3 regions of the Sodalis sp. RH21 genome follow, and region 3 is predicted to be linked to each of the others. Evidence: predicted binding sites of a transcription regulator. Region 3 holds the regulator's gene; each other region holds the start of a gene.
The links. The regulator Fur, encoded in region 3, represses iron uptake genes when iron is present. The targets are predictions, from matches to a motif close to ATAATAATGAGAACNACTATCAA.

Region 1 (3,284 bases), 2.0 Mb from region 3:
TTTGTTCGCCAGTCCGGTGGTCGTGGTCAGTTCGGTCACATCTGGTTGCGTATCGAACCGATGGAACCAGGCGGCAAAGGCTATGAGTTCCTTAATGAAATCGTTGGTGGTGTGGTTCCCAAGGAATACGTGCCCGCGGTAGATAAAGGAATCCAGGAACAGCTGAAAAGCGGCGTCCTGGCAGGCTACCCGATTGTCGACGTGCGCGTTGCGGCCTTTGATGGTTCGTACCACGAAGTCGACTCCTCGGAAATGGCTTTTAAAATCGCCGGCTCCATGGCGTTTAAAGAAGGCTTCATGAAAGCGAAACCAGTTCTGCTGGAACCTATCATGAAAGTTGAAGTTGAAACGCCTGAAGACTACATGGGTGACGTTATCGGTGACTTGAACCGTCGTCGCGGTATGATCGACGGCATGGAAGACACCGCGACCGGTAAAACCGTTCGTGCGCAGGTCCCCTTGTCTGAAATGTTTGGATATGCTACAGATCTGCGTTCACAGACTCAGGGCCGTGCTTCTTACTCCATGGAGTTCCTGAAGTACAATGAAGCACCGAACAACGTTGCTCAGGCCATTATCGAAGCCCGTAAAGCCAATAAATAAGCTTTAGGGTCTACAATTAATATCCCGTGCTCTCTCCAATGGGGGGGAGCATAAGAGTAAGGAATATAGCCGTGTCTAAAGAAAAGTTTCAACGCACAAAACCGCACGTTAACGTCGGCACCATCGGCCACGTCGACCATGGTAAAACGACCCTGACCGCCGCCATCACCACCGTTCTGGCCAAAGCTTACGGCGGCAGCGCCCGTGCTTTCGATCAGATCGACAACGCGCCGGAAGAAAAAGCCCGTGGTATCACCATCAACACGTCACACGTTGAATACGATACCCCCGCTCGCCACTACGCGCACGTAGACTGCCCGGGACACGCCGACTATGTGAAGAACATGATCACCGGCGCCGCCCAGATGGATGGCGCAATCCTGGTGGTTGCCGCAACCGACGGCCCGATGCCGCAAACCCGTGAACACATCCTGCTGGCTCGCCAGGTAGGCGTTCCTTACATCATCGTGTTCATGAACAAATGCGACATGGTTGATGATGAAGAACTGCTGGAACTGGTTGAAATGGAAGTGCGTGAACTTCTGTCCCAGTACGACTTCCCAGGCGACGACACCCCGGTAATCCGTGGTTCAGCGCTGAAAGCACTGGAAGGCGACGAAGCCTGGACGTCTAAAATCATCGAACTGGCCGAAGCCCTGGACAGCTACATCCCGGAACCGGTCCGTGCGATTGACAAACCGTTCCTGCTGCCAATCGAAGACGTATTCTCCATCTCCGGCCGCGGTACGGTCGTGACCGGTCGTGTAGAGCGCGGTGTGGTTAAAGTGGGCGAAGAAGTTGAAATCGTCGGCATCAAAGCCACCATCAAAACCACCTGTACCGGCGTTGAAATGTTCCGCAAACTGCTGGACGAAGGCCGTGCCGGTGAAAACGTGGGCGTGCTGCTGCGCGGCACCAAGCGTGACGACGTAGAGCGTGGCCAGGTACTGGCAAAACCGGGTTCAATCCACCCGCATACCCAGTTCGAATCAGAAGTTTATATTCTGAGCAAAGATGAAGGCGGCCGCCATACTCCGTTCTTCAAAGGCTACCGTCCCCAGTTCTACTTCCGTACCACTGACGTGACCGGTACCATCGAACTGCCGGAAGGCGTGGAAATGGTAATGCCAGGCGACAACATCAAAATGGTTGTCAACCTGATAGCACCGATCGCGATGGACGACGGCCTGCGTTTCGCTATCCGCGAAGGCGGCCGTACCGTTGGCGCCGGCGTGGTTGCCAAGGTTATCGCTTAAGACCGCAAGGTCTTTGGTTAAAGGGGCGCTTCGGCGCCCTTTTTTATTGGCTAAAGAAGCGCTTAGCTCCTTGCTGCCAATATTTACAAAACAATTATACTTCCGCTATTGAAATGACAAGCGTTCTCATTTAAATTATGCTTAGTTTTAGTTCAATGAGTATAAAGAATGTACGTTTGTTTGTGTAATGCGGTAAGCGATACGGCCATACGCAAAGCGGTTAGAAGCTATCAACCGAATACTTTTCAAGAACTTAAGAGCATCATTCCGGTGGCGAACAAGTGCGGCAAGTGTGCTTGCAAAGCCCGCCTGATCATGGAAGACGAATTACAGCAATTGGTACATTACGAAAAAATTGCATAATTAGTAGGGTTATTACCTTGATTTACTCTGACGCGGTTATATTCTGTACATTACCGCAACGGAGGAGTTAATTATGAAAGGCGATGCCCAAATCATTACCCATCTCAATAAGCTGCTTGGCAACGAGCTGGTAGCCATCAATCAGTATTTCCTGCATGCCCGTATGTTCAAAAACTGGGGACTCATTCGTCTTAACGATATTGAGTACCATGAATCCATCGATGAAATGAAGCATGCGGATCGTTATATCGAACGCATTCTTTTTCTGGAAGGGCTGCCAAATCTGCAAGATCTCGGCACGCTGAATATCGGCCAGAATGTGGAAGAAATGCTGCGCTCGGATCTTAACCTTGAGCTGCAAGGCGCGCAGGATCTCCGCGAGGGCATTGCTTATGCCGATAGCGTCAGGGATTATGTCTCCCGCGATTTGCTGATCGAAATTCTGGCCGATGAGGAGCATCATATCGATTTCCTCGAAACCGAATTGGATTTGATTAAGCTGGTCGGCCTGCAGAATTATCTCCAGTCCCAGTTAAAAGATGCCGCGCAGTAATGATTTGAGCGTGAATAGCCAGCGGGCCTCCGTTACCCGGCCCGATACTTAATAATAAATAACCGCCTGCCCGTATATTGATTTTACTATGGCACGCATCGGCTTGTAGTTGACGCACCTGTGGTCGTCGGACGTTGTTGCCAGTTGTTGGCCGCCCGATCGCTGGGCCAGCAGGCGCCGGCGGGCGACAGCGCAGGGCGCCGGCTACGGGCTGATGTATATCAACCAGCCCGCCAACGCCAGGCAAGGGCCAAAAGCAATCTGCCTGTGCCTATCGGCGCAACGCGTCATCCAGCACCCCGCCAGGCCGGCAAGCGCCGCCCCGCAGCATAATTCCGGCAATACCCGCCACCCCAGCCAGGCCCCCAGGCCCGCCAGCAGCTTGATATCGCCTCCGCCGATACCGTCATGTCCCTTGACGCGCCGGAACAGCCCATTGAGCAGCAGCAGTGCGCCGCCGCCGCACAATGCCCCCAGCAGGCCGTCGGCCAAGGCGCAGATCGTCGGGA
Region 2 (3,284 bases), 2.2 Mb from region 3:
CATCGTCGGCAGCAGCGTGCGGACAAACGCCAGGAAGCGGCCGACCAGCAGCGCCATTAAGCCGTGCCGGTTGAACATGGTGTAGGCGCGCTGGTGGTAATGGGCAGGCAGATGCAGCAGCCAGCTTCTGACGACGCGGGTATCCCCCAGCCAGCGGCCCTGCAAATAACTGAACCAGCAGCCCAGGCTGGCCGCCACGGTCAGTATGATCAGCGTGGGGAAAAAACCCATCACCCCTTTGGCCACCATGGCGCCTGAGAGCAGCAGCAGGCTGTCGCCCGGTAGAAAAGAGGCGGGTAATAAACCGTTTTCCAGAAATAGCGTAATGAACATCACACAATAGACAATCCAGATCACCCGCGGATGCGCCAATGCGGCAAAATCCTGTTGCCAAAGTGCGCGGACAATCTCATGTAATACGCTCATCTCAACCTGCTCATCTCATTTTATTGACAGCTTAGCGCCGATATTCCGGGCTGTCCTCGATCGCGAACGCAATTGAACAATTTTATTAACTATTTTAGACCGGTTTGGCATTATCGGCGATTAACCGCGCCGGCGGCTTGAATGCGGGCGAACCCGGCGGCCAGATCGGCGATCAGATCGTCGGTATTTTCCAGGCCGACATGAATTCTCACCAGGGTGCCGGTAAAATCCACTCCGCCGGCAGGCCGGATGGCCGCGATTTCTTCGGGTTGATTGGCTAAAATAAGCGATTCGAAGCCGCCCCAGGAATAGGCCATGCTGAAATGCTCGAAATTATCCAGGTAATGCTCCAACTGGGCCTGCGTCAGCCGATCTTTTAAGATAAAAGAGAACAGGCCGCTGGCGCCGGTGAAATCGCGTTTAAAAAATTCATGGCCTTTACAGCCAGGCAGGGCCGGATGATTGACCACCGCCACCTCGGGACGCTCGGCAAGCCATGCGGCCACGCGCATGCCGTTTTCGGCATGCTGCTTAAGGCGCACGCCCAGGGTGCGCAGGCCGCGGGCCGCCATATAGGCCGTATCGGCATCCACCATTTGCCCCATTAAATAGGACTGCTCGCGCAGTTGGTCCCAGCAGCGGGCATTGGCGACCGCCGTACCCAGCATGGCATCGGAGTGGCCGATAATATATTTGGTGCCGGCCTGGATGGAGATATCCACGCCCAGCGCCAGCGCCGGCAGAAGAATCCCGGCTGCCCAGGTATTATCCAGCATAATTACGATCTCGGGATTGATCGCGCGTACGGCTTTGACGATCGCCGGAATATCCTGCACCTCCATGGTGATCGACCCGGGAGACTCCAGAAATACCACTTTGGTATTTTCCTGGATCAGTCCGGCGATTTCCGCGCCGATGGTGGGCGCGAACCAGGTGGTGGCGACGTTCAGCTTACCGAGGATATGGCGGCAAAAATCGGTGGTCGGCTCATAAACCGAACCGGTAACCAGAATATGATCGCCGGCCGACACAAAAGAAAGGATAGCGTTGGTCACCGCCGCCGCGCCGCAGGGATAAAGCGCGCAGCCCGCGCCGCCTTCCAGTTCCACCATGGCTTGCTGCAGGGAGAAATGCGTCAGGGTCCCGCGTCGGCCGTAAAACAGTTCGCCGTTGGCGCGCTGCGCGGCGGCCTGTTTTTTTGCCTGCACCGAATCAAATACTAACGAGGAAGCCCGCTGAATTACCGCATTCACTGAACCCTGGGTATATTTCTTATCTCTGCCCGCGGTAATCAATGCCGTTTCAATTTTTTTTGCCGTCATTATCTGCGCTGTGCCTTTTACGAAATGTATTTTCTAAGGAGATCCCCAAGCCGAGCCATGCCTGGATGGACCCTGCTACGTTAGCATGAATGCGCGCCGCCGGCAGACGTTTTGCTGCCGCAGAAATGATTAAACACGATATTAATTCTTCCATAAAAAGACCGGGAACGGCAAAGCAAAATCGGTTCGCTATCGATACAAATAATAATGAGAACTACTATCAATTCCCGTCCTGTTTGCTATCATTCTCCCTGGATTATTTTTTAGTAAAGAATCAGGTGGAGGCACAGCGTGAAGATGGCTGTCATAAATTTTGTCCAGGACCTTGTGCGCCCGGCGCTTGGACGCGTTTTTTCGTTACTCGCACTGCCGCGCGGAATATTTGCCGCGGCGCTGCTGCTCTTCGGTCTGGCTGTATTCGGCCTGGCCGGGACGGCCATGGCCGCCCCGCCGAGCGTCGCCGCGCCGGACAACGCGACCGCTCTCGCTGCCCCGCAAATGCTGCCGCAAGTGGCGCCGACCGTCCCCGGGCAGCAGCAACTGGCGCAAATGGATTTATCAGTCTGGGGCATGTATCAACATGCCGACGTTGTAGTGAAGACGGTTATGATTGGTTTGTTGATCGCATCCATCGTCACCTGGGCGCTGTTTTTTGGCAAAAGCGCCGAACTGATGGCGGCTAAACGCCGTCTGCGCCGCGAGCTGGACGCGCTGAAAGATGTGCGCAACCTGGATGAGGCTTTCGCCGCCGCCGCGTCGTTTTCCGCCAATAGCGTCGGCGGCCGGTTGCTGGCCCAGACGCAAAACGAACTGGAACTGTCGGCCGAATCGTCGGACAGCAATGGCATTAAAGAGCGCACCGCGTTCCGCCTTGAACGCAGCGTCGCGGCCACCAGCCGGGCGATGGGCAAAGGGAACGGGTTCCTGGCCACCATTGGCGCCATATCGCCCTTTATCGGGTTGTTCGGCACGGTATGGGGCATCATGAACAGCTTTATCGGCATTGCCCATACCCAGACCACTAACCTGGCGGTGGTTGCCCCGGGTATCGCCGAAGCTCTGCTGGCCACGGCAATCGGCCTGTTTGCGGCTATTCCCGCCGTAGTGATTTATAATATCTTTGCGCGGACCATCGCCGGCTACAAAGCCATGGTCGGCGACTGCGCCGCGCAGATTCTATTGCTGCTTGGCCGCGATTTGGATCTGGCCGCCAGTTCCGATCGCCGTGCGACCCAGCCCATTGCTAAATTCCGGGTAGGCTAAACAGATGGCGATGCATTTAAACGAAGATATCGACGGCGACGGTGAAATGCATGATATCAACGTGACGCCGTTTATCGACGTCATGTTGGTGCTGCTGATTATCTTTATGGTGGCGGCGCCGCTGGCGACGGTCGATATCCGGGTGGATTTGCCCAACTCCTCCGCCGCGCCGCAGCCGCGCCCGGATAAGCCGATATACCTGTCGGTCAAAGGGGATAAGCAGCTTTATCTCGGCGAACAGCCGATCGCCATGGATACGCTGGGCAATACCCT
Region 3 (3,284 bases):
CGTGCTTTCGCGTAGAGGAATATCAATATGAGTGAGGCAGAAGCCCGCCCAACGAACTTTATTCGTCAAATTATTGACGAAGATTTGGCATCGGGTAAGCACCATTCGGTGCATACCCGTTTTCCGCCGGAGCCTAACGGCTATTTGCATATCGGTCATGCAAAGTCCATTTGCCTGAATTTCGGCATCGCCCAGGATTACCAGGGACAGTGCAACCTGCGTTTTGATGATACCAATCCGGCGAAAGAAGATATCGAATTCGTTGATTCGATCAAGCAGGACGTCAAGTGGCTGGGGTTCGAGTGGAGCGGCGATATTCATTATTCATCGGATTATTTTGACCAGTTGCATGACTACGCCGTGGAGCTGATCAAAAAAGGGCTGGCCTATGTGGACGAGCTGTCCCCCGACGCTATTCGCGAATATCGCGGCAACCTGACTTCGCCGGGCAGAAACAGCCCGTTCCGCGATCGTCCGGTGGAAGACAACCTGGCACTGTTCGCCATCATGCGCAACGGTGGGTTTGCCGAAGGTTCGGCCTGCCTGCGCGCCAAAATCGATATGGCGTCCTCCTTTATGGTAATGCGCGACCCGGTGCTGTACCGCATCAAGTTCGCCGAACACCACCAGACCGGCACCAAATGGTGCATCTATCCGATGTATGATTTTACCCACTGCATCTCCGATGCCCTGGAAGGGATTACCCATTCGCTGTGCACCCTGGAGTTCCAGGATAACCGCCGCTTATATGATTGGGTGCTGGATAACATCAGTATTGGCTGCCACCCGCGCCAATATGAGTTTTCGCGTCTGAATCTTGAATACGCCATTATGTCCAAGCGCAAGCTGACCCAGTTGGTGGCGGAAAATATTGTCGAGGGATGGGATGACCCGCGCATGCCGACTATTTCCGGCCTGCGCCGCCGTGGATATACCGCCGCCTCGATCCGCGAATTCTGCCGTCGCATCGGCGTGACCAAGCAGGATAACAACGTGGAAATCGCCGCTCTGGAAGCCTGTATCCGCGAAGATTTGAACGAAAGCGCCCCGCGCGCCATGGCGGTTATCGACCCGGTCAAGGTGATTATCGAAAATCTGCCCGTCGGGCACGAAGAGACCGTGACCATGCCAACCCATCCCAATAAACCGGAAATGGGTCATCGCCAGGTGGCGTTTGGCCGCGAGATTTATATCGATCGGGCGGATTTTCGCGAGGAAGCCAATAAGCAGTACAAGCGGCTGGTGCTGGGCAAAGAAGTACGGCTGCGCAATGCCTATGTGATCAAGGCCGAACGCGTGCAAAAAGATGAAGAGGGTGAAATCACCGCTTTGTATTGCACTTATGATCCGGACACGTTAAGTAAAGATCCGGCGGATGGGCGCAAGGTGAAAGGGGTTATCCATTGGGTATCGGCTACCCGCGGCGTCGCCGCGGAGTTCCGCTTATACGATCGTTTGTTCAGCGAGGCGAATCCCGCCGCGGCGGAAGATTTTCTGTCGGCGCTTAATCCGGAATCGCTGGTGATCAAGCAAGGTATCGTGGAGGCAAGCGTGCTGGACGCCCAGATCGGCCATCCGTTCCAATTTGAACGCGAAGGTTACTTCTGCGCCGACACCCGCTACTTCAGCCGGGAAAAACCGGTGTTTAACCGCACCGTCGGCCTGCGGGACACCTGGACCAAAACCGCCGTCTGAGGACGCCGCCGCGAATTGATATCAACGCTGCTTCGGCAGCGTTTTTTTTATGCCTGGCCACTGGGAACGTGGCTACGGTGGAAACGCCCGGGTTATTCCTTCACGCCGTTAAGCATATCGCTATGGTCGTGCAGGGTTTCGTCTTCACGGCAGTTGCCGACTTCACAATGTCCGTAAAGATATAAACTGTGGTTGGTAAGTTTGATATTGTGTTTTTTGGCGATATCGCGCTGGCGCGCTTCGATAAATTCATCGCGAAACTCAATCACTTTGCCGCAATCCAGGCAGATCAGATGATCGTGATGATACTGCTGGGTCAGTTCAAAAACCGATTTGCCGCCTTCGAAATTATGGCGGGTGACGATGCCGGCATCGTCAAACTGGTTCAGTACCCGGTACACGGTGGCTAAACCGATCTCCTCGCCCATATCGATCAGTTTTTTGTAGAGATCCTCCGCACTGACGTGATGGCATTCCGGATCTTGCAACACTTCCAGAATCTTCAGTCTGGGAAGGGTGACTTTCAGGCCGGCCTTCTTCAATGCAATATTATTGTCAGTCATGCGGGTATAGTCCTGTTACTTTGAAAATCTGATTGTAGGCAAATGTAGCCTATAACATCGGTCGGCCCGAAAAATGTGACGCCGTCTCATTATAGGACTGCCTGTCCAAAATGAAAACCGCACCCTGTTAACAACTATAGCCCTTTTCGTAGGGCACATTCTGCAACATTTTGACCAAAAGGGTGAAACCGCTGCGCTATTGTACCGCTTTGTGGCTAAAAGTTAAAAACTTGTATCTATTAATTCGACAGGAATAACTTATCGGCAAGGCCGACGGGCCGCCATAACGGCTGACGGCCCGTGGTGGTTGCCGGGGCAGCCGGTGAATCAGCCCAGGTTCAGCTCGGCGCTGATCTGTTTTACCCAGCCGTCGACCCGAGCATTGGTCAGTTCAGGTTGGCGATCTTCATCGATGGCCAGGCCGATGAAATGATTGTCGTCGGCCAGCCCTTTCGAGGCTTCGAAATGGTAACCGGCGGTAGGCCAATGGCCGATAATGGTCGCGCCGTTCGGTTCGATGATATCGCGGATGGTGCCCATGGCGTCACAAAAATATTCCGCGTAATCCTCCTGGTCGCCACAGCCGAACAGGGCCACGGTTTTGCCAGTGAAATCAATCTCTTCCAGGGTAGGGAAAAAGTCATCCCAATCACATTGCGCTTCGCCATAATACCACGTCGGGATACCCAGTAGCAGAGTATTGAACTGCGCCAGGTCTTCTTTACTGCTTTTGGCAATGTCATGAACTTCGGCAACATCCGCGCCAAGTTGCTTTTGGATCATTTTGGCAATATTTTCGGTATTGCCGGTATCACTGCCAAAAAAAATGCCTACAGTTGCCATGAATTTGAAAACCTCTTAAATATTAAGGATATGTTCTGCAATCGGTTCGTTCGGGTTCTGGGGCAATAATAGCAGACCATAACAGCGGGAGAAACTCGTTCCGCCGGGGTTTTGTCTCAAATTCAGACTCCCCGCGGCCGCAAGCCTTGAATCAGCCGGCGGCGTAAGGGTGCTATGGGGTCA

Region 1: bfd (bacterioferritin-associated ferredoxin) is a predicted target of Fur. The motif match lies at 1,973-1,995, and genes of this name have one in related genera.
Region 2: exbB (tol-pal system-associated acyl-CoA thioesterase) is a predicted target of Fur. The motif match lies at 1,950-1,972, and genes of this name have one in related genera.

Annotation. Positions count from the first base shown of each region.
Region 1 covers NZ_CP178732.1:236,356-239,639, forward strand. The annotation lists gene fusA (elongation factor G) at 1-603, shown strand, start outside; gene tuf (elongation factor Tu) at 675-1,859, shown strand; gene bfd (bacterioferritin-associated ferredoxin) at 2,028-2,222, shown strand; gene bfr (bacterioferritin) at 2,296-2,775, shown strand; gene ACL2XP_RS01085 (prepilin peptidase) at 2,980-3,284, opposite strand, start outside.
Region 2 covers NZ_CP178732.1:470,803-474,086, forward strand. The annotation lists gene ACL2XP_RS02240 (DedA family protein) at 1-426, opposite strand, end outside; gene metC (cystathionine beta-lyase) at 537-1,748, opposite strand; gene exbB (tol-pal system-associated acyl-CoA thioesterase) at 2,046-3,011, shown strand; gene exbD (TonB system transport protein ExbD) at 3,016-3,284, shown strand, end outside.
Region 3 covers NZ_CP178732.1:4,201,501-4,204,784, reverse strand. The annotation lists gene glnS (glutamine--tRNA ligase) at 28-1,695, shown strand; gene fur (ferric iron uptake transcriptional regulator) at 1,788-2,258, opposite strand; gene fldA (flavodoxin FldA) at 2,586-3,101, opposite strand; gene ybfE (LexA regulated protein) at 3,282-3,284, opposite strand, start outside.